DNA from 3 places in the Nodularia chucula CCY0103 genome. Region 1 is predicted to be linked to each of the others. Evidence: predicted binding sites of a transcription regulator. Region 1 holds the regulator's gene; each other region holds the start of a gene.

What was found. Region 1 encodes HrcA, which represses chaperone genes, less so after heat shock. Its sites were predicted from a motif close to TTAGCACTCNNGANTCNNGAGTGCTAA; they were not measured.
Positions count from the first base shown of each region.
Region 2: groL (chaperonin GroEL) is a predicted target of HrcA. The motif match lies at 1,246-1,272, and genes of this name have one in related genera.
Region 3: groES (co-chaperone GroES) is a predicted target of HrcA. The motif match lies at 3,339-3,365, and genes of this name have one in related genera.

Region 1 covers NZ_CAWUOL010000034.1:8,794-21,235, reverse strand. The annotation lists gene ACM0OP_RS11650 (DEAD/DEAH box helicase) at 1-1,385, shown strand, start outside; gene ACM0OP_RS11645 (Npun_F5749 family FMN-dependent PPOX-type flavoprotein) at 1,398-1,982, shown strand; gene cysE (serine O-acetyltransferase) at 2,048-2,812, opposite strand; gene ACM0OP_RS11635 (hypothetical protein) at 2,965-3,456, opposite strand; gene ACM0OP_RS11630 (DUF3352 domain-containing protein) at 3,614-5,275, opposite strand; gene ACM0OP_RS11625 (rhodanese-like domain-containing protein) at 5,487-5,846, shown strand; gene hrcA (heat-inducible transcriptional repressor HrcA) at 6,337-7,425, shown strand; gene ACM0OP_RS11615 (DUF2834 domain-containing protein) at 7,436-8,089, shown strand; gene crtW (beta-carotene ketolase CrtW) at 8,137-8,925, opposite strand; gene ACM0OP_RS11605 (protein kinase domain-containing protein) at 9,198-10,871, opposite strand; gene ACM0OP_RS11600 (ribose-phosphate pyrophosphokinase) at 11,506-12,442, shown strand, end outside.
Region 2 covers NZ_CAWUOL010000068.1:5,906-18,347, forward strand. The annotation lists gene ACM0OP_RS17035 (MraY family glycosyltransferase) at 63-1,145, opposite strand; gene groL (chaperonin GroEL) at 1,305-2,981, shown strand; gene corA (magnesium/cobalt transporter CorA) at 3,257-4,396, shown strand; gene ACM0OP_RS17050 (hypothetical protein) at 4,453-5,157, shown strand; RNA gene rnpB (RNase P RNA component class A) at 5,207-5,644, shown strand; gene rnc (ribonuclease III) at 5,828-6,553, shown strand; gene ACM0OP_RS17065 (Gfo/Idh/MocA family protein) at 6,633-7,670, shown strand; gene ACM0OP_RS17070 (ATP-binding protein) at 7,676-9,739, opposite strand; gene ACM0OP_RS17075 (RibD family protein) at 10,133-10,867, shown strand; partial or broken gene ACM0OP_RS17080 (zinc ribbon domain-containing protein) at 10,866-11,118, shown strand; gene ACM0OP_RS17085 (hypothetical protein) at 11,378-12,034, opposite strand; gene ACM0OP_RS17090 (transposase) at 12,342-12,442, shown strand, end outside.
Region 3 covers NZ_CAWUOL010000042.1:865-6,314, reverse strand. The annotation lists gene ACM0OP_RS13175 (HigA family addiction module antitoxin) at 1-122, shown strand, start outside; gene ACM0OP_RS13170 (hypothetical protein) at 699-956, shown strand; gene ACM0OP_RS13165 (response regulator transcription factor) at 1,655-2,332, opposite strand; gene groES (co-chaperone GroES) at 3,398-3,709, shown strand; gene groL (chaperonin GroEL) at 3,811-5,448, shown strand.

The sequences.
Region 1 (12,442 bases):
CTAACAATCGTACCCAAACTGAATCAGTCATCGCATCATTACGCCGAATAGCCACAGAACAAGCATTACCAGATATATATCATGTACATCATGGCAGTATATCTGCTAGCTTACGCCAAGCGGCCGAAAATGCGATGCGCGAACCCCAAAAGCCTGCGGTAACTGCGGCTACACTAACTTTAGAATTAGGTATAGATATCGGTCATTTAGAGCGAGTAATTCAGTTAGAGTCGCCTTTGTCTGTGGCGAGTTTTTTACAACGTTTAGGACGCAGTGGGAGGAGAGGCGAAGCTGCTGATATGCGTTTTATCTGTGGGGAAAATCAACCTTTATGGTCAGCACCTTTACCAGAACAAATTCCTTGGCAACTTTTACAATGTATTGCCATTATTCAACTTTATTTAGAAGAACGTTGGATTGAACCTATAGAACCGATTAAATATCCCTGGAGTTTGCTATATCATCAGACCATGAGTATTTTAGCTGCAACAGGAGAAATGACACCTGCGGCTTTAGCGAAACAGGTTTTAAATTTATCACCCTTTGGGGCTATTTCCTCAGCAGAATTTAAGTTATTATTACGCTATTTAATTGATATAGACCACATTCATCACACGGAAAGGGGTAAATTAATTATTGGTTTGGCTGGAGAAAAGGTAGCAGGAAAATTTCAGTTTTATGCGGTTTTTGCTGATAATCAAGAATATACCGTTAAGCAGGGAACAACGGAAATTGGTAGCATTGCCATACCAACTCCTGTGGGTAATCAATTCGCCTTAGCAGGTAGAACTTGGGAAGTTTTAGAGATTGAGTTTAAAAAAAAGGTAATTTTAGTAAAGCAAGTAGCGGGAAAAGCTACTATTTATTGGCGGGGTGGTAGTGGAAGTATTCATACCAAAGTTTTGCAAAGAATGCGGCAAGTATTACTGGAAGATATAGAATATAGTTACTTACAAAATAATGCTCAAGCACGTTTAAAATTAGTTAGACAATTGAGCCGTAATGCTGGATTAGATAAAAAAAATATTTTACAATTAGAAAAAGGTAAATGTTGTATCTTTCCTTGGATGGGTACAGTAGCTTACCGGACTTTGGAAAGGTTGCTTAATTCCTGTTGTCGGGAATCATTAGAAATTAATAGTATTGGTGGGGTAAATCCTTATTATTTGACAATTAAATTAGGTAAAGATAAATTTAAACATCTGCAAGCAGAACTGGTTTCATTGTGTGAACAAAGAATTACAGGTGAAGATTTAGTTAGTTCCGCAGAAGCCCCAGAACTGGAAAAATATGATCAATTTATCCCCCATGCTCTTTTAAGAAAAGGGTTTATGGAAGATTACTTAGATATTAAAGAAGTTAAGAAACAAATTTTACTTTGGTAGGCAATTCAAATAATGTCCATTGCTCCTTGGCGTGGTGCGATCGCCCATGCACTGCATCGTAATCGTAGCCTAGTATATGCCCGTTATCTACAACTGGCAACAGTGGCGGAAAACAATCGTCCTGCTAATCGTACTGTAGTGTTTCGGGGTTTTCTAGAAGATAGTAACCAGTTAAAATTTATTACTGATGCCCGTAGTCATAAAGTTGACCAAATACAAAAACAACCTTGGGCAGAAATTTGTTGGTACTTTCCCAAAACGCGAGAACAGTTCCGCATTTCTGGTTGCTTAACTTTAATTGCAGGGGATGATTCTGACCCCAGTCTCCAACCAGCCAGAACAAAAACTTGGCAAGAATTAAGTGATGCAGCGCGGTTACAATTTGCTTGGCCTCATCCTAGTCAACCGAGAGTAAATGAACCAGGAGCTTTTGCGCCATCAGCACCTAATTCTGCCCAACCACTGCCAACTTTTTGCTTATTGTTACTGGAACCACTGGAAATAGACCATTTAGAATTACGTGGAGAACCCCAAAATCGCCGACTGTACAGCGTAAATGAGCAGCAAGAGTGGGTTAGTCAAGAAATCAATCCTTAATCATTAGTCATTGGGAAATTACCGTCTTTTCTCCCCTGCACCCTGCACCCTGCACTCCTGCCTCTTTAAATCCCGGCTCCATCGAGAAATTGCTGAATTGCTTTGTCTCGGAGGTTACATTGGGGAGCTTCTATTAACAAATCACTTTCAGAAGAAACTAAAGAAACAGCTAAAAGGTGGGTTTTTGGGGAAGTCTGATTATTTTGGAGATTTTGGATTTGTTCTTCTAAGGATTCAATCCGATTAACTAAGGCGCGAATTACTTCAGCTTCGGAATCGGGTAAGTTGTTGTGTTCTAGGGGTGCAACTCGCGTACCAGAACGATAGACAATGCGACCGGGTACGCCTACTACTGTGCAATCTGTCGGCACATCTCGAAGCACCACTGAACCTGCACCAATGCGGACATTATTTCCAATGTGAATATTACCAAGTACCTTTGCACCGGCTCCAACTACGACATTTTCCCCTACTGTGGGATGGCGTTTGCCGGTTTGTTTACCAGTTCCCCCCAGGGTGACACCTTGATAAATCAGAGTATAATCACCTACTATGGCTGTTTCCCCAATTACTACGCCCATACCATGATCAATAAACACACCCTTCCCAATGGTTGCGCCGGGATGGATTTCGATTCCTGTTAAAAATCTGGCGGTGTGAGAAATTAAGCGGGGAAAAAAGGGCAGTCCCAGATGATAGAGCCAGTGAGCCAGCCGGTGGAATAGCAGGGCTTGCAAACCTGGGTAGCAAAACAAGACCTCTAACCAGTTACGGGCAGCTGGGTCACGTTCAAATATAATGCGAAAATCAGCGCGTAGTCTAGATAGCACGATGTAGTACCCTCGGAAAGCAAAACGAGCTACTACTCCATAGTACCGCTCCTGGTGTCAACTCTGAAATTTGGGGAGTAGGGAGTGGGGAGTGGGAAGTGTGGGGGGTGTGGGGTAAAGATTTTTAACTGTTCTTTTTTCTGGCGGTTGAGTTATTTTTCTTGGACTCTAAGAGTATAGTTACGCCTGATGCCAGGATTAAAAGTACCTACCCAAATTTTATAAGTGCCACTTTTAAAGTCTGTGTCTTCAAAACTGGCATCTTTATTTGTTCCTGTGTCATCCCCGCAGCGAATTGTGTTGTCGTCTGGCCCTTGAATAAGTATGGTTGTGTCATGGCCGCCACTTTTGACTTTGATGTTGATGTGCTGGAAGTCTTCTGTCAATGTCAGTATGTGATCTGGCTGGGGATCAGCAAAACCGACGCAGGGATTTTTATCGCGATCGCGTCTGCTAATCTCAGATAGGGAGTAAGAACCACCTGTGTGACCAGTGACTCTTCCTTCTAATGGCTCAAAACCCGGTGATAGGCTGAGTGTACCAAAATGTGATGTTTCTGCCGTTGCTGGTGTGGCAATAATGGCGGCTACGATCGCCACAATCCAACGACCTGGAAAATGATGCGGGGGGCGACGGTAGTTCATAAAGGAGCGCTCCAAGAGGCTTTATCTTGATGATATATACAACATTTTACCCCGCCACAATTCCAGAAAAGTATTTAGACAATTAGCAAATTTCACAGCAGGGATCAAAGGAAAAATGTCACATTTTCTTTATTTTTGTACCCTCTGGAAAAATTTATTAGTCTAAAAATCGCAATAATACTCCGCCTTTGAGTAATCCTGGCTCGTTACCGTAACTACTAATGGTGAGCGATCGCAAATTTTCAAACAAAGGTTTTCCCAATACTTCCACTAACTTCAAAATCGGCAATTGACGCTCTATCAGAGTTTGGCTTTTTGTCCAATCCACATAGACATACCCCTGATTGGGTTGAGGAATAGCAGCGATACTATCTTTAAAATTGCGATTCCCAATCAAAGAACTCTTTTTAGTAGTAATAACTTGGTTCAAAGTTTCCAAATTCGAGGCAAAAATTTCGTAATTTCCCAAAGTTGTGTGTACTCCCTGAACTTCAGCCTCAATCGCAAATGTGGGAGATTTGTCAGTTTCAGTTTGTCTAGTGACTGCGTTTAACTCTGTCCAAGCGGAGATTTTTTGTTGATTTAAGTTGAAAGAACTAATACTGAGTCCACGGGATGAGGCGATCGCATCTAAACCAGAAATTCCCCCTGAGACATCCTCTAAATTTTCCACAACAAAAACCCAATCACTAACGCTTTTTCCAGCATCAGGTAACACAGCTAAAGCATATTCGCCCTTCACCCAACTAAAAATATCCTCTACCAAATTTATCCCCTGGTTATTTTCCAGTTCTGCTAAAGGTCTTACCACGCTAGCAATGGGATCTGTTCCCGAATTAGAAAACACCGTTTTCCCTTGTGTCCACAGTTTGGCTAAACCACTGTTACCCAAATTATCTAAATCAGCACTGGAAACCACCAAACCAGCCCCATCAGGGATATATGCTAAAGCCCCTACAGTTTTAGTCAGGGGAGGAGAAGCCGGTATAATTTCCCCATCAGTCAAAAAGCTAGTTTCTGCTAACAGTCCCTGGGAGTTCAAAGACAAAGAAATAATTTCGCTTTCAAAGGTGGTTTCTGGTAACTCCAAACCTTGCCATTCTCCCACGGCGGGAAGATTGAGAAAAGCCGTAGCGAAAGCAGATTTCGGTAATTGTTCGGTGGCTTTTTGGTATTGGGAATAACTCGACAAATTCAAATCAGGAGCCTGAACATTATTAATTGCGTCTCGCAGCACCTTTAAATCATTAGCAAATAAGACAAAGCCATCAACCACCGCACCAGCCAAAGACTTTTCCTGTGATGGGGAATTGTCAGAGATTAACTTTATCCCTTCGTACTCCTCAACAGCCAAGTTTCCCCCAGCCAATACCCGGCGAGAAAATAACAAATCTAAAAATTCACGGCTTTTTTCTGGTTTCTGGGTAGCTAAAGCCATGAGATACCCTGGTTGTTGTCCGTTTTCTGCATCTCGGTCAATATCTACAGTCGTCACCGAGAGGGTAATTTCATTTCCTAGCCAGGGTTGAATATCTTGTTTGTAATCTATGCCACTCTGAGCCAATAAACTAGTTTTGAGTTGAGATAATTCTCCATGACGCTCTAAGGACTGCAAGCGGTCAGGATTAGTTAATAATGAAACCGTCACCGGAGCCAGTTTAGAAACGAATATAGCCCCATTGGGTGCAGAAGTAGAAGTGAGCAGGTTAACCGGAGACTTGGCAAAAAACCTGTAAAAACCGATGACTAAAATTAGGAGTGCGATCGCCCCAATTACCAAAAAACGCGAAAATGAACCTTGACTATTGACATTAGACATAGTAAACCAGCAATAAATTTTAACTTTTTCGATTGGTCGGGACTTGTTACCCCTTTCTTTGTTGGGACTGTCTCTTTACCCACACCCTACACCCCGCCCAAAGCCACACAATCGGGAATAACTAATAACTACTCCCGTGGGAATAGATGCTGATGCTAGTAGAGAGATTATCTGTCACCATAAGGGGGATAAGGTTGTTTATAAGAATCTCATGACAGGGAATCCTTCTGGTCAACTCATTACTCAGATTAGTGTAGAGGAACTAGCGCAACGTCTGTCTTCTGGTGATCTAACTATTCAGTTAATAGACGTGCGCGAACCCCAAGAAATAGCAACAGCTAGAATCAAGGGCTTTGTTAATCTCCCCCTGAGCGAATTTGTGGAATGGGGCGATCAAGTCCCCACCATGTTTAATCCCCACGCAGAAACTCTTGTATTATGTCACCACGGTATTCGCTCCGCCCAGATGTGCCAGTGGCTCATGGTTCAAGGGTTTACAAATGTTAAAAATATTACAGGTGGCATTGATGCCTATTCTCTATCAGTTGATACGTCCATTCCCCAATATTAGTTGATCATCCCCTGAAACATGGCATTGCGAAGATAGGGCTGATAGTCTATCCTAGCAATGCTCCTACTTTCCCGGTTCATTCTCCAGGCAATCAACTCTTGAGTTATAGCATCACTAAATTTTGACTCCTGCTGCACATATAGGTAGGGAGTGGGGAGTAGGGAGTAGGGTAAAAGTCTTTCGGTGTCTAACTTTTATGATCAGTTTATTTCCTAACGTCCTTGGCGGTTGCTATATCTGAATCTTACCAAAAAATAAGTATTTAAAAATACAGCTTTGTGATAAGATAGCTGAGAAAATACTGAAAAATCAAATACTTCCTCGTCAGAGTTCAATTTTCCTAAATCGCCATCTCCTAACTCAAATATCAGTGATTGCGACAAACATAACTATTTTGCTAACTTAATTAACTATTATTTCAATCTTTTGCTTTCAAATCCCAAATTTTCTCCCAGCTTAATTAAAATTTGCCTTCAGCAAAACAGACCCTATGGAAGTCCAGTTAACCAACCGACAACAGCATATACTTTGGGCAACAGTTAGACACTATATTGCTACAGCAGAGCCTGTAGGTTCAAAAGCTTTGGTTGATGAATATGACTTGGGTGTGAGTTCAGCCACAATTCGTAATGTGATGGGTGTGTTAGAAAAATCCGGTTTACTTTATCAACCACACACTTCTGCTGGCAGAATACCTTCAGACTCAGGTTATCGGATTTATGTTGACCAGTTAATTACACCATCGCTGCGAGATGCTACCCGAAGGGATGTTTTAGCGAAAGAGGTAGAATTGGCGCTGCAAAATCGTCTCCAGTGGGAAGATTGGAGTTTGGAAGCGGTTTTACAAGGTGCAGCCCAAATTTTAGCCACTGTCAGTGGTTGCATTAGCTTAATTACTATGCCTCAAACCACTATAGCAATTTTGCGACATCTGCAATTAGTGCAAATTGAAGCCAACAAAATTATGCTGATTGTGGTGACGGATGCTTATGAGACTCATTCCAAGTTGATGAATTTGTCGCCAACGGAAGAAGAAAAACTTGATCCAGAGGGAATAGATCATGAATTGCAAATTGTCTCTAACTTTTTGAATAGCCACTTGCGGGGGCGCAGTCTATTGGAATTAGCTACTCTAGATTGGGGGGAATTAGATCAGGAGTTTCAACGCTATGGCGAGTTTTTGAAAGGTTCTATCACAGAATTAACTCGTCGTCCCCTGACAACTACCACCACCCAAATTATGGTTCGGGGTGTAGCGGAGGTTCTCCGTCAGCCAGAATTTTCGGAATTACAGCAAGTACAGACAATTATGCAACTGCTGGAAGAAGAACAAGAACAACTGTGGCGATTAATCTTTGCAGAACCTGAAGAGGTGGGTAAGTCCAGGGTAACGGTTCGCATTGGTACAGAAAACCCCCTAGAACCGATCCGCACCTGCACTTTAATTAGTTCTACTTATCGCCGTGGTTTGCTACCTGTGGGAAGTGTGGGAGTTTTGGGACCGACAAGGTTAGATTATGAAAGTGCGATCGCAGTTGTTGCAGCTGCGGCTGATTATCTTTCAGAAGCTTTTAGTTAATATAAAAATCATGCTCAAAAAAGTCTTTTTCGGGGTGCTGTGGCTAGGATTTATCACCTATGCTTTTGTTTTTGCTCCCCCAGACCAACCCGATACATTGGAGTTAATTCAAAAACTTGTCGGGGGAGAATGGGAGGGAATTAATCCCCTAGTCATATCATTATTCAATATCATGGGCATCTGGCCGATAATTTACAGCGCAGTGTTGTTTATTGATGGTAGGGGACAAAAAATCCCAGCTTGGCCATTTGCTACAGCTGCTTTTGCCCTTGGTGCTTTTGCTTTATTGCCTTATTTAGCATTACGGGAACCAAATCAGGCATTTTCTGGTAAAAAGAATCTCTGGCTAAAATTATTAGATTCTCGGATTACTGGTTTAATTTTGACTATAGGGGCAGTGATTTTTGTGGCATACGGTGTACAAGGAGATTGGGGAAACTTTGTGCAGCAATGGCAAACTAGCCGCTTCATCCATGTGATGAGTTTAGATTTCTGCCTACTTTCTCTGTTATTTCCCACATTATTGGGAGACGACATGGCACGTAGGGAGCAAAAAAATCAGCAATTATTCTGGTTAATAGCCTTTATTCCCTTATTTGGCCCCTTAATTTATTTATCTGTGCGATCGCCAAGCGACCCCAAGGAATCGCCCTTACTTGCGTAGGTGGGAGGTGTGGGGAGTGTGGGGAGAGAACAAATAATACCAATCTCCTATAAACTTGCACTCTCTTCCTTGGCGGTTTTTTGATAAATTTCTGGTAATTGCCACCAAGGAACATGGGGGTATTCATGGTGTTCATGATGATAACCAAAATGGTAACAAGTCATAAATGACCACCAAATTGGTCGGTTAATGGTTTGAGAACGGTGAGAATCTTGATAACCTGCTGCTGGTTCGGTGTGGGGGATAAAAGTCCCAAAATAAAATAATTGTACAGAACTTAAAATTGAAGGAATTACCCAAAAATAGGTGAGATTATCCTCTGGCAGATGTAATAGACTTTTTAAAGCATGATAAATCATCACTAATGTGATAATTTGTCCCCAATTCCAGTAATTCTTCATGAAATATAAATACCAAGCAAAAAAGTTTTTATGTTTGCCATTATGAAAATCTGGATCGGCTTCACTGGCTGGATGGTGGTGATGTAACCAATGCTTTTTTAAAAGTTTGGGATAGGATAAAAGACCATAAAGAAATAGACAGAATGAGCCAATAAAGTGGTTGATTTGGGGATTTTTAGAAAAAACTACCCCATGCATGGCATCATGAGCTGTAATAAATAATCCTGTATATAAGAATGTTTGCCACAATACAATGGGTAATAACATCCACCATTTAAATTCGGATATATCAATATAAAGCAATAAACCCAGGCTAATAGCCCATATAGTAATAATGGCGATCGCTACGAAAATTCCCTTAAACACAAATTGACTTTTTACTGCTGGGGTGGTAAGAATTTTTATCTGAGATGGTGGTGGTTCTAACTGGAACACGCTTTTACTCCGCGTAGGATTCAGGTGAAAATTTGCAAAATCTAGCCATGAAAATACCAAGCACAAGCCAGAATGCATCACGGCTCGTGTTGACACTCCAATAGTATTAATATTCGACAAATATGTTGAAATATTAAAATACTTTACATATTATTACACACATCACCACGGTTTCCATTGAAAAATTGCGTAGTAGGCTGAGTTGATTGTTAAACCTGAGTCACTAATCACACAGCATTCCCGATATGAAATAGGGAATCAGCGTCAGGTTTTTATTGTAATTCTGGGGTTTCCTGACTAGCAGGATCATTTTCCCTGCCAGAATCAGGTTTCAGTATTGGGGATGGGGTAGGGTTAAAAAAGGGTGTTTCTTCTACAGGTGTTTCTTCTACAGGTGTTTCTTCTCCGGGTATTTCTTCCGTAGATGTGGGTACATCTGGATTCTCTAATACCAAATTTAGACTGTAATCACTTGCGGAAATCTGTGGTTCTGGAGTTAACTGAATCATATATATGCCAGTATTTGGCAATATTCCTGTATATACTGTTACTACACTATTGTCAATCTCAATGGATTCTTGATTTTCATCTAAGACGGTCAATAAAATTCCACTTCCTGGTTCCATTAATACCGTTAACTTGTCTCCTGCTTCCCCGGAAAATCTATACTGAATGATTTGATTTGCTTGAATAGTGTCTTCAACAGTGCGAATTTCAGATGGTCTTAAGTTCAGACGGTTACGCACAATCACAGGTTCAAGATTTTCTGGTGTGGGTTCCAATGTGGGTTCCGGTGTGGGTTCCGGTGTAACTGTTTCCTCCCCAGTCACAATTGGTGAGGGAAAAGATTGTGGTGGAATTACTTGTGGTGATTCCATAGGCTGGGTGCGGATTAAACTGACTAATAGCCAAGAACCAACACCCGCTAAAATTATGACTCCAGCACTAATGGCTCCTAATGCGAAGGGATTATCTAAAATAGAGTGCGGCTGACTGCGTGAAATTACTGGCTGAGGTTTAGCAGATGAAACTGGGCTGGCGACTGGTTCTGGGGGATGACTGATAGCGATGGTTTGCAGTTGGGATACTTCTGGAGTGGGAATACTGGGTTTTTCTAGCTTTTCTAAGGCTTGGATGACATCAGCTGCATTGCTAAAGCGATCGCCTGCAATTCGCTGTAACATCTGATTAATAACTTGGGCAAATCCTGGATTTACCTGTACCCACTTTTGCCAATTCCAAGTCAGTTGAGATTGATCAAATAAATCACTTGGTTCCTTACCAGTCAACAAAACTATAGCTGTCACAGCTAAAGCATACAAATCACTATGAGGGTAAGCTAACCCTGATTCTATCTGTTCACTGGGAGCAAAGCCTAAATTACCGACGCTGGTAACTGGGGTTGTGCTATCTGGAGACTGTAACCGGGTTGTGAGTTCTTGGATAATGGCGAAGTTAATTAATACTGGTAGGCGATCGCCATCTGGCAAAATAATATTATCCGGTGAAATCTGCCGGTGAATAATCCCTTGACCATGAATATGGTCTAAAACTGGCAGCACAGAGCGAATTAACTGCAATATTTCCGCCTCAGTAAAAGTTTCACCAGTCTCCAAGCGCTGACTCAGCAAAGTCCGGTAACTTTTACCTGCAATATAATCCTCCACTAAAAATAACCGTTGCTTTTCCTGAAACCTTTCCCGAAATTCCGGTACTTGTGGATGGTCAATTTTATATAAAATAGCGGCCTCTTGCTGGAAAACTTCTTGTGCTTTTTCCCAACCATCAGCCCCCGTGACTGAAATCAATTCTTTAATGGTGCAAAGTTCGTTAAACCTTCCCTGATCTTCTGCCAAATAGCTGTTGCTAAATTCCCCTTCTGAGAGAGTTTGGATAATCCGATAACGATTTTGCAGGATAGAACCAACTGTAATAGGTGCTTGCATGATTAATTAAAGTAATAGCAGCGAGGAAAGAAGCAACTGACCAAGATCAGTCCCAGACGGGCGGTGATCAATTCCGTGGTAGTACCTACCAACTAAGCCTTTAAAGACTTATTTAACTCTATTTTTCCCGGTTTTATCCGTAAAAATAGCTGAGGAGTGGGTTAAAACCCTGTTTATGTCTAAGTTTTATGATCCATTCATGTCCTAACGGACTTAGCGGTTGCGATCAATTTGCCACCTCCCAGAATTTTGGGGGAGATTTATGATCAAAAATCTAGTCTGCGATCGCAATCCTCAATCATTCATAATCCAGAAAAGGGCTGAAAAGCTGATAAATGAGTGGTTATCGTCTCCGTATTTTCTCACGCTTCAATTAGGATTGCGATAGTTTATAATTTTTTAGGAGAATCATAGAGTATTAAGGCAAAATTCAAATTTTATTGATAAATCTATCTAGCAGTCTTGCTATTTTCTTTTTCCCAAGAATAGTTTGTTCACCAAAAGCACTACAATATAAGTTAGAAATAATTATATTGACAAATGTTTAAATTTTTATGAAAGCTTTCAAAAAACATCTGTAAGTTTTTTAGGCTATTCCGGTTAAATCTACTAAATATCTAATGATAATATTGCCATGAATGCACATCGAGGATCTGCTGTGCTGAGTTCTGCAAATTTAAAGGTAAAACCAGCAGCCACAGGATTGACTGAAAATCATCGCCTGCGGCTATTTTCCGGTTCTGCCAATGTCCCACTGTCTCAAGAAGTCGCCCGTTATCTGGGGATGGACTTGGGGCCAATGATTCGTAAACGGTTCGCGGATGGCGAACTGTACGTTCAAATCCAAGAATCAATTCGGGGTTGTGATGTTTATCTAATCCAGCCCACTTGTCAACCTGTGAATGACAACTTGATGGAATTACTGATTATGGTTGATGCTTGTCGTCGCGCCTCTGCACGACAGATAACCGCAGTAGTTCCCTATTATGGTTACGCTCGTGCTGACCGTAAAACCGCAGGAAGAGAGTCAATTACTGCCAAATTAGTGGCTAACCTGATTACTAAAGCAGGAGCTAGTCGTGTTTTGGCGATGGATTTGCACTCGGCGCAAATTCAAGGCTATTTTGATATCCCTTTTGATCATGTTTACGGTTCACCAGTAATTTTTGATTATCTGGTTAGTAAACAATTGTCTGATATTGTGGTTGTTTCTCCTGATGTCGGCGGTGTAGCTAGAGCTAGAGCATTTGCGAAAAAGCTGAATGATGCACCTTTGGCAATTATCGATAAACGTCGTCAGGCTCATAATGTCGCTGAAGTGATGAATGTCATCGGTGATGTTAAGGGCAAAACAGCCATTCTGGTGGATGATATGATCGATACTGGTGGCACAATTAGCGAGGGCGCACGGTTGCTGCGTAAAGAAGGCGCAAGTCAAGTATACGCCTGTGCCACTCACGCTGTATTTTCACCCCCGGCAAAGGATCGTTTGTCCGGTGGCTTGTTTGAGGAAGTCATTGTTACTAATACAATTCCCATAGCCGAAAGTAATCGCTTTCCAGAATTAGTGG
Region 2 (12,442 bases), on a different contig from region 1:
CTATCTGGTTTATTTAAGTGAAATTACTGTTAATTTCAGTATTTAAACAGACATAAAGTAACTCAAGAGCGTTGACTAGTTTTGTGCCAGACAGTTAAGCCCAAAAGGGCAATAATACTCAAGCCAGTAGCAGCAATCACGACTAAAGTCATGCCTTGTATTCTCATAGCCAGTAAGTTAAAGACTAAAGCAATAGCCCACAAGGTGAATGCCGCATGAGTTTGGGAGAATCCCCAGGCCAACAAGCGGTGGTGTAGATGATCTTTACCGGGCGTACTGAGAGGGTTTTTTCCTGCCAATAACCTCCGGATAAATACTTGTGTAGTATCTACTACTGGCAACAAGACAAATAGAACTGTTGGCCCCAGGGCAAAAATTGTATTTTCTTGCAAGTTACCTAAAATACTAGTGGCAGCCAGCACATAACCAAAAAAGTATGCACCTGCATCACCCATAATAATTTTTGAGGGGTGGAAGTTATGCCGTAAGAAGCCTAGCGCGCCACCCCCTAAAGCTGCTAGCACTAAAATAGCCGCAGCCCGGTTGGGAAATTGGGCAGCAACCCCTAATAAACTCATGGCAGTAATAAAACTGACACCTCCCGCTAGTCCATCCATTCCGTCCATCAAGTTGATGGCATTAGTGATACCGACTACCCAAAGTACGGTGAGGGACATGGAAAATATGGGGTCAAGGGGGGTGCTAAAACCCACTTCGATACTGATACCGTTGGCATAGAGTAATAATGCGGTGACAATCTGCGCCCACAAGCGCACAGAAGGAGGTAAACCGAATTGATCATCAATAAAACCAACTAGTACTAGGATGGAACCTCCTAGTAAAATGGTGAGAACTTGAGCTAAGACGTTTTGCAGGGCAATCGGTCGTAATAGGCTAGCTAATACCATTGCGGCAATTACACCGGCATAAATGGCTAAACCCCCGGCATTAGGTAAAGGCTCGCTGTTCAGTCTGCGGGCGTTGGGTTGGTCTGCCCAACCTACCCGCAAGGCAAATTTCCTGACTATGGGAATTAAACGCCATGTCACCAGCCAAGCCAAAATAAATGTAAATACTACTGCCAACCAGCCGGAGCCGCGAGGGTCGGCAATGCCGAGGGAATCAAGAAAATTGTATAAATTCATCCCCCAATTCCAGCATTACTGCCAGTGTCCTAAGATAATCATCAACTGTAATATTAATCAATTTTTTTATTTTCAATTATAATCTGAGGTGCTTTGGTTATTAGCAGTCTGGTCTTGAGAGTGCTAAATTGTCTAATGGAACCGCTAGAGAGATAAAACATGACAAAAATTATTTCCTTTAATGAAGAGTCACGGCGATCGCTGGAAAGAGGTGTTAACGCTATAGCCGATGCAGTGAAAATCACCTTGGGGCCAAGAGGTCGTAACGTCCTTTTAGAAGCAAAATATGGCGCACCCCAAATCGTCAATGATGGGATCACCGTTGCGAAAGAAGTTGAATTAGAAGACCCTTTAGAAAATACCGGTGCGAGATTAATTCAGGAAGTGGCATCCAAAACCAAGGATATCGCAGGTGATGGTACAACCACTGCCACAGTTTTAGCACAGGCTTTGATTAAAGAAGGTTTAAAGAATGTTGCAGCTGGTACTAACCCTATCAGCTTAAAGCGTGGTATTGATAAAACCATTGAAGCTCTGGTAAAAGAAATTGCCAGCGCCGCCAAGCCAGTAGAAGGTAGTGCGATCGCTCAAGTAGCGACTGTTTCCGCCGGTAATGATGAACAAGTCGGCGCGATGATCGCCGAAGCTATGGAAAAAGTCACCAAAGATGGTGTGATCACTGTCGAAGAATCTAAATCCCTAACTACAGAATTGGAAGTAGTGGAAGGGATGCAGATTGACAGGGGTTATATTTCTCCTTACTTCATCACCAACACTGACAGACAAATCGTAGAATTTGAAAATGCGCGCATCCTGATTACCGATAAAAAAATCAGTAATATCCAGGATTTAGTGCCAGTTTTAGAAAAAGTTGCCCGTCTGGGTCAACCTTTGCTGATTATTGCTGAAGATGTAGACGGTGACGCTTTAGCAACTTTGGTAGTTAACAAAGCACGGGGTGTGCTAAATGTGGCAGCTATTAAAGCACCAGGATTTGGCGATCGCCGCAAAGCCTTATTACAAGACATTGCCATTCTTACCGATGGACAAATGATTTCTGAAGAAATCGGTTTAAGCCTAGACACCGCCACTTTAGAAATGCTGGGAACAGCCCGCAAAATTACCATTGACAAAGAAAGCACCACAATTGTTGCGGCTGGAGAAACCAAACCAGAAGTACAAACCCGCATTGCTCAAATTCGTCAGCAATTAGCAGAAACTGATTCTGAGTACGATCAAGAAAAACTCCAAGAACGCATTGCCAAACTAGCAGGCGGTGTCGCGGTGATAAAAGTGGGTGCGGCTACAGAAACCGAACTCAAAGACCGCAAACTGCGGATTGAAGACGCGCTGAACGCCACTAAAGCTGCTGTAGAAGAAGGTATCGTCCCCGGTGGTGGTACAACCTTGATTAACTTGATTACGAAAATAGACGCAATCAAACAAAGCTTCAGCGAAGAAGAAAAAATTGGTGCAGATATTGTCAAACGAGCCTTAGAAGCTCCCTTACGTCAAATAGCAGATAATGCTGGTGATGAAGGTTCTGTAATTGTTTCCAAGGTCAAAGAAAGCGCTTTCAATATCGGTTACAACGCCGCTACTGGAAAATTTGAAGATTTAATTGCTGCTGGGATCATTGATCCTGCTAAAGTAGTACGTTCCGCTTTGCAAAATGCCGGTTCTATTGCTGGTATGGTGATTACTACCGAAGCCATTGTCGTAGAAAAACCAGAGAAGAAAGCCGCAGCAGCGCCTGACATGGGCGGTATGGGCGGTATGGGCGGCATGGGTGGCATGGGCGGTATGGGTGGTATGGGTGGTATGGGTATGTTCTAATCCCTATTGCTTCATGTAAATATTTGGTTAGCAGTTTGTCTTTTTACGGCAAACTGTTTTTTTATACCCCTGCTAATTGAAGGATAATGAAGTGATATGATCAGCCGTGGCATATTGGTGTGATTTTTAACAAAATTTGATGCTATTCAAATTGGTAAAATTTATGCCAAAAGGTTAAATGAATACAGATGCTTTTCTAGCATGAAGAAGCAAAAGTCCAAAAACGCCATTTTTTAACCATTGACTAATGACAATTGACTATTAAATAAAACTGTATGGTAAGAAAACTTCGTCCGATAAAAGCAGTGAGGAAATTCTACAAAAAGGAATTTTATCACCAACCCGGCACTATACCAGGAACTATCATAATTGATGAAAATGCCGAACATACCACAATTATTTTATTTGACTATAACCAAAATAACTTCATTCGCAAACAAATACAAATCCCTGAAGAATGTACCGCTTATCTGGATCAAGAATCCGTTTCTTGGGTAGATGTACAAGGATTAGGCAACCCAGACATATTACAACGATTGGGTAAGGTTTTTGATTTACATCCTCTAGTTTTAGAAGATGTAGTCAATATGGCAGAACGTCCCAAAATCGAAGATTATGAAGACCAATTACTCATAATTTCCCAGATGGTAGTGCCAATGTCACAAAACTGTGGCTTTTATAGTGAGCAAGTAAGTTTTGTATTAGGGAAACATTATCTCCTCACAGTGCAGGAAGAACCAGAACATGATTGCTTTGAAAGCGTCAGGGTACGAATTGATAAAAGTAAAGGAATTATTCGCAAACAGGGGGCTGATTATTTAGCTTATGCCTTATTAGATGCAATTATTGATGGCTTTTTCCCAGTTCTAGAACTGTACGGGGAGCGATTGGAAGAATTAGAGGAGGAAGTAATATTCAACCCGACGCGAAAAACCCTACAACAAATTTATCAAATTAGGCGAGAACTTCTGCAACTACGTCGTGCTATCTGGCCTCAGAGAAATGCAATTAGTTCTTTAATTCGAGATGGTAGCGAACTCATAGGAGCAGAAGTGCAAATTTATCTGCGAGATTGTTATGACCATGCAGTACAAGTCATGGACATGGTGGAAAATTATCGGGAATTGGCATCGGGATTGATGGATGTTTATTTGTCGGCAGTAAGTAATAAAATGAATGAAATTATGAAGTTGCTTACGGTAATTTCTTCTATTTTTATTCCATTAACTTTTGTGGCAGGAATATATGGGATGAATTTCAACACTGAAACATCTCCATATAATATGCCTGAACTTAATTGGTATTGGGGCTACCCAATTTGTTTGGCAGTGATGGCAGCGATCGCCTTGGGGTTACTATTCTTTTTCTGGCGACGAGGCTGGCTGAAAAATTCCTCAGCAATTAAGCATAATTGAACAGAGCTAATGAGTTCAATACATAAAATTATTTCAGGGAGTTAATATTCTGAGTTATGAGTAATGGCGACCAAAATTTAGTCGTTTTGACAATTTATATTATTGGCGTTTCTTACGTCTTTAACCGGATGATCGAGTCTATAGATGATCGAATTAAATTTGAATTAAATGCAGCAGTAGTTAATGAGCAACTCAAAGAACAAAATCTGCTAGATAAAATCGGTATTTCTGTTAAATTCCAATCTTTCTATCCCATAGATGACCTGAAAGATTTATCTCTGAGTATTGAGAATAAATCTGAAAATATTGCCATATATGTTGACTGGGATAATAGCTCTATAGTTGTGGAACATACCAAGCAATCCCGGCGAGTGATTCGCAAATCACCAGACTTAACCCGCGATTTAGCTGTTCCCCAAAGTCCTAGTCTGATTACGCCGCAAAAAACTCTTTCCGAAACAGTAACAGCAGAAGATGTGTTTGAACGTGATCCAGTATCTGGAACTTACTCTGCTAAAAAACCCCTAGTTAATATCACTTCACTCAGCAAAGGTGGTCCACCACAAAAAAAGTTATATAACGATTTTATGAATGAAAAAACAGAGTTGGAATTTTCACTACAGTTAGTCCTGCGGATATCTGAAGTCCGTGTGGGTTTAGCTCCCGGTGTGAATGTCCCACTTATGTGCATCATCAACTGTCCCTTCACAATTAAAAAATTACACTGGACTTATGCTTTGCCTTGGAAGAAAAAGAAATAATCATAACCGGACATATCACACCATCCCAGATTACACTGGAATGAGGGAGGGAGTAGGCGCAGGCGGTTGCAGATCAGTCAGACTGACTGGTTTGAGGAAAGTCCGGACTCCCGAAAGACCAGACTTGCTGGATAACGCCCAGTGCGAGCGATCGTGAGGATAGTGCCACAGAAAGATACCGCCAAGAATTAGGGAGTAGGGAGTAGGGAGTAGGGAAAGAATTTTCCCAATACCCAATACCCAATACCCAATACTTGGTAAGGGTGCAAAGGTGCGGTAAGAGCGCACCAGCACAACCGAGAGGTTGTGGCTCGGTAAACCCCGGTTGGGAGCAAGGCCAAAGGAGACTATGGTTGGTCTTTTACCAGTTTCCGTTAGTAGAGCCGCTAGAGGCGTTTGGTAACAAACGTCCCAGATAGATAACTGCCCTCAAAGGTGTTTTTTAACACTGGAGAGAACAGAACCCGGCTTATGTCCGACTCTCTCCCCTATTTTTATTTTCGGTATTGAATCAAATACTATTCCCCAATTCCCAGTCCCCAGTCCCCAGTTCCCAGTCCCCCGTCCCCAGTCCCCAGTCCCCAATCCCCAGTCCCCAGTCCCCCGTCCCCAATCCCCAGTCCCCAGTCCTCAGTCCCCAGTCCCCCGTCCCCAGTCCCCAGTCCCCTTGATGACACTTGTTTATCCACGCCGTCAGCGACAGCTCGAAAGTTTAATCAGAAGATTAGGTTTACCACCAGGTTTACCAATTAAGTGGGATCTGTTGGATTTGGCTCTGACTCATCCTACTGTTTCGGAATCGGCAAATTATGAACAGTTGGAGTTTGTCGGTGATGGGGTGGTGCGATTAGCGGCGGCGGTGGTGTTATGGGAAACATATCCTGATTGTCCTGTGGGGGATTTTGCGGCAATTCGTTCAGTGTTGGTGAGCGATCGCATCCTGGCGCAACTGGCGAGGGAATATGGGTTTCAACTATACTTACTTGTGGCTGGTAGTGCTACGAGTGATAAAATTGGTCAGGAATCACGGTTAGCGGATGCTTTTGAGGCTGTTTTGGGTGCGCTGTACCTCAGCACTAATAATCTGGAATTAATTCGTCCTTGGCTAGATTTTCACTTGAAAAAGTTAGCAACGGAAATTCGCCGCGATCCTGCTAGACTTAACTACAAGGCAGCATTGCAAGAATGGACACAGGCAGAATTTAAAGTTTTACCTGACTATCGGGTCACGGAGATTAATCAAATTAACCAAAATCAAGAGCGTTTTGCTGCTGAAGTTTGGCTACATGATCAAAAACTCGGTGAAGGTAAAGGACGCTCTATTAAAGCTGCTGAACAAGCTGCGGCTAAGATGGCTTACTTGGCAATTTCTAGCCAGAATAATCCGGAAACCTAAGATATTGATAGCGGGAACTCTTCCATTTTGTTGTATTGTCTGTTTGTATCCTCAACCACTTGCAGGTGGTGATAATTACATGAAAATTGCTGTTATTGGTGTGGGACGTTGGGGTGTACATTTACTGCGAAATTTTTTAGCACATCCCCAAGTGAGTGTAGTGGCGGTAATAGACCCCCAACCAGAAAGATTAGCAGTAGTAAAGCAGCAGTTTAACTTAGATGATAATGTATTATTAAGTACCGAATATTCAGATTTACAGCAAGTGCCTGGGCTGACAGCAGTAGCGATCGCCACTCCAGCCACCACCCACTATACTTTAATTAAAGACTGCCTAAAATGGGGCTATCATGTTTTAGCAGAAAAACCCTTAACTCTCGATTCAGTAGAATGTCTGGAACTGTGCCAATTGGCAGAAAAACAGGATTTAATCCTGATGGTGGATCATACTTATTTATTTCACCCAGCAGTTGAACAGGGTAAAAATGTAGTTCAAGCTGGGACATTAGGTGATTTACGCTATGGCTACGCCGCACGCACCCACTTAGGGCCAGTTCGTCAAGATGTCGATGCTTTGTGGGATTTAGCGATTCATGATCTTGCCATTTTTAACAACTGGCTGGGTCAAAGCCCAGTGCAAGTACAGGCTACGGGGACAGTGTGGTTGCAAGAGAATCAGCAATTTAATCAGTCTCTATCAGGATTAGCCGATTTGGTCTGGGTAACAATGACCTACCCCGATGGATTTCAGGTATATATTCATCTGTGCTGGGGAAATCCTGATAAACAGAGAAGATTGGCGGTTGTGGGTAGCCGTGGTTGTTTGATTTTTGATGAAATGTCCACTACATCACCCTTAACTTTGTTACATGGTGAATTTGAACGTCAGGGAAATCAGTTTTTACCTGTAAATCAAAAAGCAGAGGTGCTGGAATTTCCTACAGGTGAACCATTGCAACGAGTTTGCGATCGCTTTATTGTCAGTGTAATTCAAAACACAACCCCAGAGATTTCATCAGGTTGGGTCGGCACAGAATTAGTAGAGATTCTTTCGGCTATCACAGCATCTTTAAACCAAGGGGGACAACCTGTAGCTGTGAAAATCCAGTCCGCTTAAGAAAGTTATTCTCTGGACTCTTGAGAAATTTCCTTGTCTTCAGACCGGGGAGATTTAACTAATTGCAAGACAGCATAAGATAGTTCGCAACTTTCCGAATCTAAACCTGGTTTTCCAGATCCATTCATCTCATGAGACTCTGGCACAATTTCCTGTCCATGAATCGGATATGATTTCATCTGCTTCACCACTACTGTATCTACAGTGGTTAACAGGGATGGATCAATTAGGGGTAATGTAATTTTTACCGTTGTCCCTTGATTTATCCCGGCACTTTCCAATGTAATAGAACCTCCCATCAGTTCAATTAAATTCCGGGAAATTGCTAGACCTAATCCCGTACCTTGCACCTTGCGGCTTGAGCCACCATCTAACATCACAAAGGGGCGAAATAGTTTGTGCTGCTGGGCGGGTTCTATACCTAAACCTGTATCTGTGACGCTAACAATTACCTGATATGGCTGACCAATATCCTGAGAAATGATTGTGGAAATTTTAATACTTCCCTGGTCAGTAAACTTAGTCGCATTACCAATCACATTAATCAGGACTTGCTTTAACTTGGCTGGGTCTGCTTTGACGGGAATTAAGTCAGTACCTAAATCAGTTTTTAACTGCAAACCTTTTTGCTGCACATTGACTGATTGTAAATTAATTACTTCCAGCAGAATTTGACGAAAATCAATGGGTACTGACACTACTGAGAGCTTACCAGCTTCAATTTTGGAAATATCCAGTAACTCATTAATAATACCCAGCAAATGAATAGCTGTGTCATCGGCACGTTTCAGAAACTCTATTTCTTCTTCTCGGTTATCGCACAAGCCATCGTGAACTACTCGCACACAGTTAATAATCACATTCAGAGGATTTCTTAACTCATGGGAAGTAGTAGCCAGAAACTGAGTTTTAATCTGGTTGGCATTTTTTGCTTCTTTCCAAGCCATTTCTAATTCTTCCGCCCAGGCTTTGAGTCTCTCAACCATTTGGTCTATGGCTAGGGCTAGTTGGTTAAACTCCCGGATTTTGAAGTTCCGTGGGACTGGCTGGGCGGCGTGGTGACTGTGAAGATTGAGGGCATAATCTCGTAATTCTTCCAGAGGGTTGGCGAGGTAGGGAGCTAGATATAACAATGCTAATAAACTCGCACCAGTCAAACCCACTGTTAAAACAATCAATAGTAGTTTGAGTTCTTCTAAACCCAGTAAAGCATTATCTACAGTGGTGACAGCTAAGATTATCCATTTTTGCCCCGGCTCTGTGGTGATGGGATTATCAATAGCTGTGTAACCGACAATTAATTCTTTACCTCGTTGAGAAGGCAAATTTATGGAGTTAGTTTCTCCGGCTATGGCATTTTTAACAATATATTCTAGTTCAGCAGCATCTGGGTGTTGTTTAATATTACTGCCCACTAGTTCTGCTGATGGGTGTGCTAAAACCATGCCATTTTCACCAATTACTAGGGTAGCCCCTGTTAATGATCCTGGCTGATGTTTGGTTTGGGTATAGGCTGCTGATTGAATACTTAAGACATATTGGGCGCTCCCAGTGGTTCTGTCAACTGGGGTGGATACCATTAATCTCAGTTGATCTTGGGGATTTTTTTGACCCGTGGTTCCTGGCTTGGGGGGGAAGATTTGCTCCATGACAATTTTTTCTCCTTGCTCAGGGAAAGATAATGTCGATGGGTTAATCTGTTGGTTTCCACAGGTGCTAGCAAAAATTTTACCGCTTGGTAAATGAGTTAATTGTAAGCACTCAACCTGAGTTGGTGATTTTTTGGTTAAGTAGGTGAGATATTCTTGTACTTCTTCAGAGGAGCCAGATTGAATTGTGTTGGTTTGACTTACAATTAGCAGGTGAGTTTGCAGGGTAGTGATCGCCTGGGCGATTCTTTCACCTTTGAAGGTAGCGCTTTCTGTAAGATTTTGACGGGCAGTTTTCAACAGGCTGGATCTAGCTTTATTTAATGCCACAATTTCCCCCAACAATAAAGCTGGGACAAATAAAAGCAAAATTCTTGTTACTAAAATACGTCTGAAGGATGATTGACGAGGTTTAGCCATCGAGTATCTCACTTCGCATCTGTAAACCACAAAACGGATGATGTGCAATTAGAACAGCTCAAAGAGATATTCTGCTAAATATAATTTTCTTGTCAACTCCCAAGAAGGGGAAATTTTTCACCTCTGAACAGACACGGAGTATAGCAAAAATCATACAGGGTAGATGTGAAAATAAATGGTGTTGCATATAGCGATAGAGACACTGTTAAAACTAGCTGGGGAGTAAATACTTTTTTACAGTAGTTTTCATGTATTTAGACCACAAGCTGATAGCTGTATTTCTTTCTTCCTTTGCGCCTTTGCGTGAGATTTTAAACTGTGGTTCATTTACCTGAAAATCGCTGCAAATCAATTTATTTACAAATAAATTATCAAAACTATCAAACCAACCCTATCATGCTCAATCGTCCTTATACTACAGTTGTTTTGGCAATGAGTGCAGACGGTAAAATAGCAGATTTTAGGCGATCGCCTGCTAGATTTGGCTCCGGGTCTGATCAAGCACACCTAGAAGCCCAAATTGCTGCCTCTGATGCCGTGCTAATAGGTGCTGGTACTCTTCGCGCCTATGGTACAACATTGACGGTATCACAAACAATTTTGCTGCAAAATCGCATCAATCAAGGTCAGCCCAGTCAGCCTCTTCATATAGTCATTACAAACTCTGGGGAACTAAATCCGGAGATTAGGTTTTTTCAGCAGCACATTGAACGCTGGTTACTAACAACAACAATGGGGGCAAATTCTTGGCAAAGACAACAAGATAAACCTGACTTTAGGGGGTTGACAACTGCACAGGACTGTCCGCCAAAATTTGCGGAGATTATGGTTTTTGACACATTAACGGGCAAAGTTGATATTTCTGCTGCTTTACAACACCTGGCATCTTTAGATATAACACGCTTGGCTGTATTAGGAGGAGGTGAACTAGTCGCTTCCATGCTGGAATTAGATTTAATTGATGAACTCTGGTTAACTGTTTGTCCCTTGATTTTAGGGGGCGCATCTGCACCAACACCAGTAGGAGGAGTGGGCTTTTTATCTCCATTCGCTCCCAAATTAGAACTTCTGAAAGTGCATCAAGTTGAACAGGAAGTATTTCTGCACTATCGGGTGCAACGTTTATAGGGTCAAGAACATGGTAAAAACACTAGCCAAGAGTATTAATGATGCTTCTTGGGGACTTTTCCGCCATTGGTTAGAATATTTTGCCGTCAAATTCAACACTAAAGCTGTTGATAACACGCCCTAGAATGACATCTCAAAAATGTAGTGATTGTGGTGCAATAGTTCAAAAATCCCTTTCAACTCGTACCCATAGATGTAGTTGTGGCTGTGAACTTCAAAGGGATGTCAACGCTGCAATAATTATTCTTAGGAATTACGCAAAAATTGCTGAAAAGCTTAATTTATCAAACCGCCAAGTCGCCCGCGCGCAGCGATGCCCGTAAGGGCTGTAGAACGCCCAGAACTCGTGGAGTGTGCCTAAGTCCTAATTCTGAATCTTGCAAAAGCTAGGGATGGGCAATCCCAAAGTAACGCTACAGGACTAGTAACCTCTACTCTGCTTGGGGAACCCCTGGTAGAGCAAGTAACTAGGATGAATGTAGAATCCCCGATTTAGGCGGGGAGTGTCAATTAGCTAACTGTGACGACAGCTTTTCTCGCTTTTAATGCCATCTTCTTTCTAGCTTTTCTCATTAGTGCTAGAGCGAATAGGGAGCCTACTGTCGGTATTGTTGCACCACCGGGAATGTCAAATGGGACGGGAGTAGCATTGGAAAATTCAAAACTTGCGGTAAAAGTTCCCGGTGTGTTATTAAATCCGGGTATGCCAATTGTAATGGTGTCATCAATGAGAGATGCAGTCACACCTGCATTTAAAAATGTGTCAGCTATCTTGTTAATGGATAAACCTGTAAACGCACTGCTGACAAAAATTTGCTGATATGAGATAGAGTTACCATTAGTGATATTTTGAATCGTTAGTCCTATGGTTGTAAAATCAGCAGTGTTTGTATTACTAGAGTCAACAAAACCAAACTCTGTAGCTGTTTCTGAGAGAGGCACTGTAGCACTGTTGTTCTGATCTGAGGCATTTAGATATCCTTGTCCTGTGGGAACGAATCCATTGGTGGGACTGTAAAAATTTGTTGAATTACCACCAAATAGAAGGGAACCAGTGATAGGTGTCCCAACCATCACCATCAATGCTTGCACTGGAGATGCACTACTAGCTAAGATACCAACAGCAGCACTACCAACAACTAATGGCCAAAAACGAGATAGTTTCATGAGTTTTTACTCCTGAGTGGAAAATAACAGTTCAATAATCTGTTGTTAATAGGATTTACGCAAGAACTCTTTGAAATCCTCTTAACTTCTCCCCTTGGGAGAAGAGAAGGCTTTACGTGTCTTTTGTGGTATGCGCTACGCGTTAGCGGAGCTTTCGCTTTAGCGATACGTTTTTTGATAATTTTGCGTAAGTCCTGGTTAAAATTATTGTATTCCTGAAGAGGGTGTTTGAAAAGTCAGCCGAGGGGTAAAAAAGCTCTCTAAATATAAACTGTGAATACTGAAAACAAAGCACGGAGAGAAGAAGATGAGTAAAGCTTACCCCAGCAACCTGACCCGCGATCAATATGAATTTCTCAGTGATATGATTCCCGAACCAAAATCCGGTGGTCGCAAGCGTGAAGTCGA
Region 3 (5,450 bases), on a different contig from region 1:
ATTTTGGCACTGGTGCTGAACTTTGGATGAATCTTCAAAAGAATTATGAACTTAAGGTAGCTGAAGAAACAAACGGTAAAGCGATTCGAGAAAGTATTAAACCGTATATTTTAGTTACTTGAAATTATTTACGTAGTCAGGTAAGAAGCAAAGCTCACATAAATCAACAGCCTCACCTACTATTAGCCATGTTATGATCTACAAAAATTATACTAAAAATCTCTACATGACTACGATGGGTGAGGTTTTGAAAGATTTAATGGTCGAGTTTGAGCCGATTTTTTTTAGTTTTCAGTTTCCGCAGGACTATGAAAGTTCCCCAGAAACCAAATAGCCCCAACGTTATTATCAGTATCACTTAAGTTACCAAAACTTAGAGCATAGCTAGGGGCTGCTACCGCCCCCATAGTAGGATTGAACTAGCCCCAGCCAGGAGCATAAGATGCGGCGGAAATTTCATTGATTTATCTCTAAAAAATATACTCAATTCAGGCACTATCACTTTAAAAGTGTGAGTGTGAGTGTAATCGTGTCAATTATTTCGTGTATAAAAAAAATAGATAGTTTTCTCACACAAAAAACGTAATTTTGTGATAAATATCTATTGGAATTAAATATAAAAAGGGATGTGAGCGTAACCCACCATTAACCGAAACAAGATAAAATGGTGGTAATTATCTTCAGATAAGGTCGAGAATATGAGTAAAATATTAACAATTCAATTGTCAGATGAGTTAGAACATCAATTAAAAACTGAAGCTGAAAAACTCAACTTATCTTTAGAAGAATTAGTTTTACAATCCCTTGGTAAAACACTAAAGTTGCAATCTTCTTATGAAGAAGACCCTCTTTTACCTTTATTGGGGACATTAAGATTTGAAAATTCTGATATGGGAGAGAATCATGATCAATATCTCCAAGAAAGCGGAAAACAGGAGTTAAAAATTGCCGAATAAGGTTTTTATAGATACTTCGGGGTGGGCTAACTTATTCGTTTCTACTGAATCTTACCATCAGCAAGCAAAGCAGTGGTTTGAGGAAGCACGAAGACAAAATTTAGAAATGATCAATATCTTGCTCCAATGGAGTCGGAGTATTATTTTGAGGAGGACGAAAAAAGTTATTGGACATAGTAAAATTAATTATGTGGCTAAGAATATACAGACAGAAAATAATTGTCAACTACATAAACTAAATTATCTCGAAAACACGGGAAAAGCAAATAGAAGCGCATCATAAATCATACCAATCCTACAAAGCTAGATTCAAAGCTACTGTTACGGCCGCTATTCAAACTCAAGATTATATGAGACATGGAGCGAATTTAACTACGCGTCTGCGGTGAAGCCTAAATTTTTGTTATATAAAGCTTGATCAACCCCTAAAAGCTATATTTCCTTTGCGGTTGCCCAGATGGGAGATTTGCGTGGGGTGATGTAGTAATATTTTTAGGTGATATCCGGGTTGGAACATCGCAGTTAAGGACTGTAATATGAATTATGAATCATGAAGTTTGAATTAAAAAATCCAAATTTAGCTTCACAATTCATAATTTATTAACTCTCAAACTGAAGTCAAAATTCCATACAGAGGTTGGGTTTTGAGCTACTTGGTTCTAACTCAAAACTCATAACTTCCAAAATCAGCCGAAAGTTTAAGCCATTTGATTTTCAATCGCCCAACGCGCCAGTTCAGTGCGGTTGTGGAGATTGGTTTTGCCCAACATATTGGACACATGGCTTTCAACTGTACGCTGACTAACGTTTAATTCTTCAGCAATTTCCCGGTTAGCTAAACCCCTAGCGACAAACTGTACTACTTTCAGTTCGGTTGGGGTCAACTGGACATCAAAGGGAACCTGAATACGGGAACCGTTTTCGCCTCCTTTAGCTTGGTGTTCTTTCCAACGAGTAGTTTGCTTCAGGGAAGATTCTACTTGTGCTACGAGTTCTTCTGGTTCAAAGGGCTTGACCATATATACGTCAGCCCCTTTATTTAGACCTTTAACTCGGTCTGCACTTTGTCCTTTTGCTGATAGGAAGAGTACAGGAATCCAGCCGGTGCGTTCATTCTGTCGGACTTGTTCTACAAAAGTGTATCCGTCCATTTCCGGCATCATTACATCACAGATGATCATATCTGGAATATCTTGTTCAAGGATTTCCAGAGCTTCTCTTCCATTTTCGGCAGTGTTGACTTCATAGCCTCTGAATTCCAGGTAATCCTTCACCAGCAAGATGAGGTTCGGGTCATCATCAATCAATAGCAGTCTTTTGTGATCTTTCATGCTGGGCTCTTTCATAGCAGTGGCACTTGTCGCGCTTCGGTCCATCAATATCTGGAATGGTTATCCTTGATGGTGGCTCGTTCAGATGTTGTCCGTTTTTCTACTTAACTTGCCTTTGTTTTCCACAAGTCTTAAAAGTGGTGGTCACTTTTAATTAGACAAATAGTTCATTGGCAAACTTCCGGTAAGGATACGTAGAGCAGTAATATTTATAATGCGTTATTATATATCGCTTTGAAAGTGGGGGGTTAAAAAAACACTCATTAAATCATTATCCTTCCGATTTATGATGTACCTGTTGGTTCAAGATGACCCTAACTTCAAAACAACCCGCACTTTCATATACTTACTGCCTTACTCTATCCTGCGGATGTTAAGCCTATATCAACTCTTGACAAGCAAGTAGGGAGATTATCGGCAAAAGATGGGTTAAAAATACATATTTTTCCACCATCATTATCCTTATCAACTGTTCTGGGATGATTTGCTCAATAACTTCTGGTTTTGCTTGGCAATACCATGCACCATCTGGGTAGACCACCATTATCGGTGTAGAACTACAAACTCGCAAGCAATTGGCTTTAGTCTTAACGATGCAAATGGGAAGCTGTCGTGGGGCTGATCAAGTTTAAACTCTTGAATCCGCCGTTTTTTTGCAGTATTCCCAATATCTCACACTAACTTGTTTTGCACAGAACTTGGCAACTGTCTTGTCAGGACAGATGAAAATTTGTCGCTGATTTTTGCTATCCCTAAAGCTTGTCAACAATTACTTAAGGCTGTGTAATCTAGAATTTGAATGGTTTTAGGGATGTGATGGTGGCACTGGATCACTGTAATCTTACTCATCGAGCAGCACCCTGATTACAGTTCTATAACAATTTCCTGGCTTTGAAAATAAATTTAGCGATATAAAAATATTCGTAACTTACCGAGCAAAACCTGACAGATCAAAATATTTGAGTATTTATACTTAAGTGATTTAGCCATACCCTAGTGCGGGAACCCGTACTCACTTCCTCGTTGCTATTGTATGCTGCTTTTAGGTAAATTAGCACTCAGGAGTTGAGAGTGCTAACTCTAAGAGAAGAAAAAAGAAAATAAATATTTATGGCAGCTGTAACTTTAAGCGTTTCCACAGTTAAACCTCTAGGCGATCGCGTTTTCGTAAAAGTAAGCGCCCCCGAAGAAAAGACCGCAGGTGGACTGTTTTTACCCGATAATGCCCAGGAAAAACCCCAAGTAGGCGAAGTCGTCGCTCTTGGCCCTGGTAAGCGTAATGATGACGGTAGCCGTCAAGAATTAGACATTAAAACCGGCGATAAAGTGCTGTACTCCAAGTACGCTGGCACTGACATCAAGCTCGGCACAGAAGAATACGTACTGCTTTCAGAAAAAGACATCTTAGCAGTCGTTGACTAAAAGGGAGTGGGGAGTGGGGAGTAGGGAAGTATAAGCCCAATACCCAACGCCCAACGCCCAATTCCAAATTAAATTGACTTACTCCCTGAATAGAGACCAATATGGCAAAACGCATTATATACAACGAAAACGCTCGTCGCGCCCTGGAAAAAGGCATTGACATCTTGGCTGAGGCCGTAGCTGTTACCCTTGGCCCTAAAGGTCGTAACGTAGTTCTAGAAAAGAAATTTGGCGCTCCTCAAATCGTGAATGATGGTGTCACCATTGCCAAAGAAATCGAATTAGAAGACCATATTGAAAACACTGGCGTGGCTTTGATTCGTCAAGCTGCTTCCAAGACCAATGACGCTGCTGGCGATGGTACTACAACTGCCACCGTTTTGGCTCACGCGATGGTCAAAGAAGGCTTACGCAACGTTGCAGCAGGCGCTAATGCAATTTCTTTGAAGCGCGGTATTGATAAAGCTTCCGCCTTTTTGGTAGAGAAAATTGCTGAACACGCTCGTCCAGTAGAAGATTCTAAATCCATTGCCCAAGTTGCTGCGATTTCAGCTGGTAACGACGAAGAAGTCGGTCAGATGATTGCCCAAGCAATGGACAAAGTAGGCAAAGAAGGCGTAATTTCCCTAGAAGAAGGGAAATCTATGACCACCGAGCTAGAAATCACCGAAGGGATGCGCTTTGAAAAAGGCTATATCTCTCCTTATTTCGCTACCGATGCTGAACGCATGGAAACGGTTTTTGATGAGCCTTTCCTGCTAATCACCGATAAGAAGATTGCTTTGGTACAAGACCTCGTACCAGTTTTAGAGCAAGTAGCTCGTTCTGGTCGTCCTTTGGTGATTATCGCCGAAGATATTGAAAAAGAAGCTTTAGCAACTTTGGTAGTTAACCGCTTGCGTGGTGTACTGAATGTTGCGGCTGTGAAAGCTCCTGGTTTTGGCGATCGCCGTAAAGCGATGCTAGAAGATATCGCTGTTCTGACTGGTGGTACATTGGTAACAGAAGATGCAGGTCTGAAGCTAGAAAATACCAAGCTGGAAAGCCTGGGTAAAGCTCGCCGTGTCACCATTACCAAGGACACAACAACAATTGTTGCTGAAGGTAACGAAGCTCCTGTGAAGGCTCGTTGCGAACAAATCCGTCGTCAGATGGACGAAACCGAATCTTCTTACGACAAAGAGAAGCTGCAAGAACGTCTGGCTAAACTCTCTGGTGGTGTAGCTGTGGTGAAAGTGGGTGCAGCCACTGAAACCGAAATGAAAGATAAGAAGCTACGCCTAGAAGACGCTATCAACGCTACCAAAGCTGCTGTAGAAGAAGGGATTGTTCCCGGCGGTGGTACAACTCTAGCTCACCTTGCTCCTGAATTAGAAACTTGGGCAAAAGCTAATCTCAAAGATGAAGAGTTGATTGGTGCTTTGATTGTCGTTCGTGCTTTACCTGCGCCTTTGAAGCGGATTGCTGAAAACGCTGGTCAGAACGGTGCTGTAATTGCTGAACGTGTGAAAGAGAAAGATTTCAACATCGGCTACAACGCTGCAACCAACGAATTTGTTGATTTGTTAGAAGCTGGTATTGTTGACCCTGCTAAAGTAACCCGTTCTGCGCTGCAAAACGCTGCTTCTATCGCTGGTATGGTGTTGACAACCGAATGTATCATTGTTGACAAGCCTGAGCCTAAAGATGCTGCTCCTGCTGGTGGCGGTGGTATGGGTGGCGGTGACTTCGATTACTAATA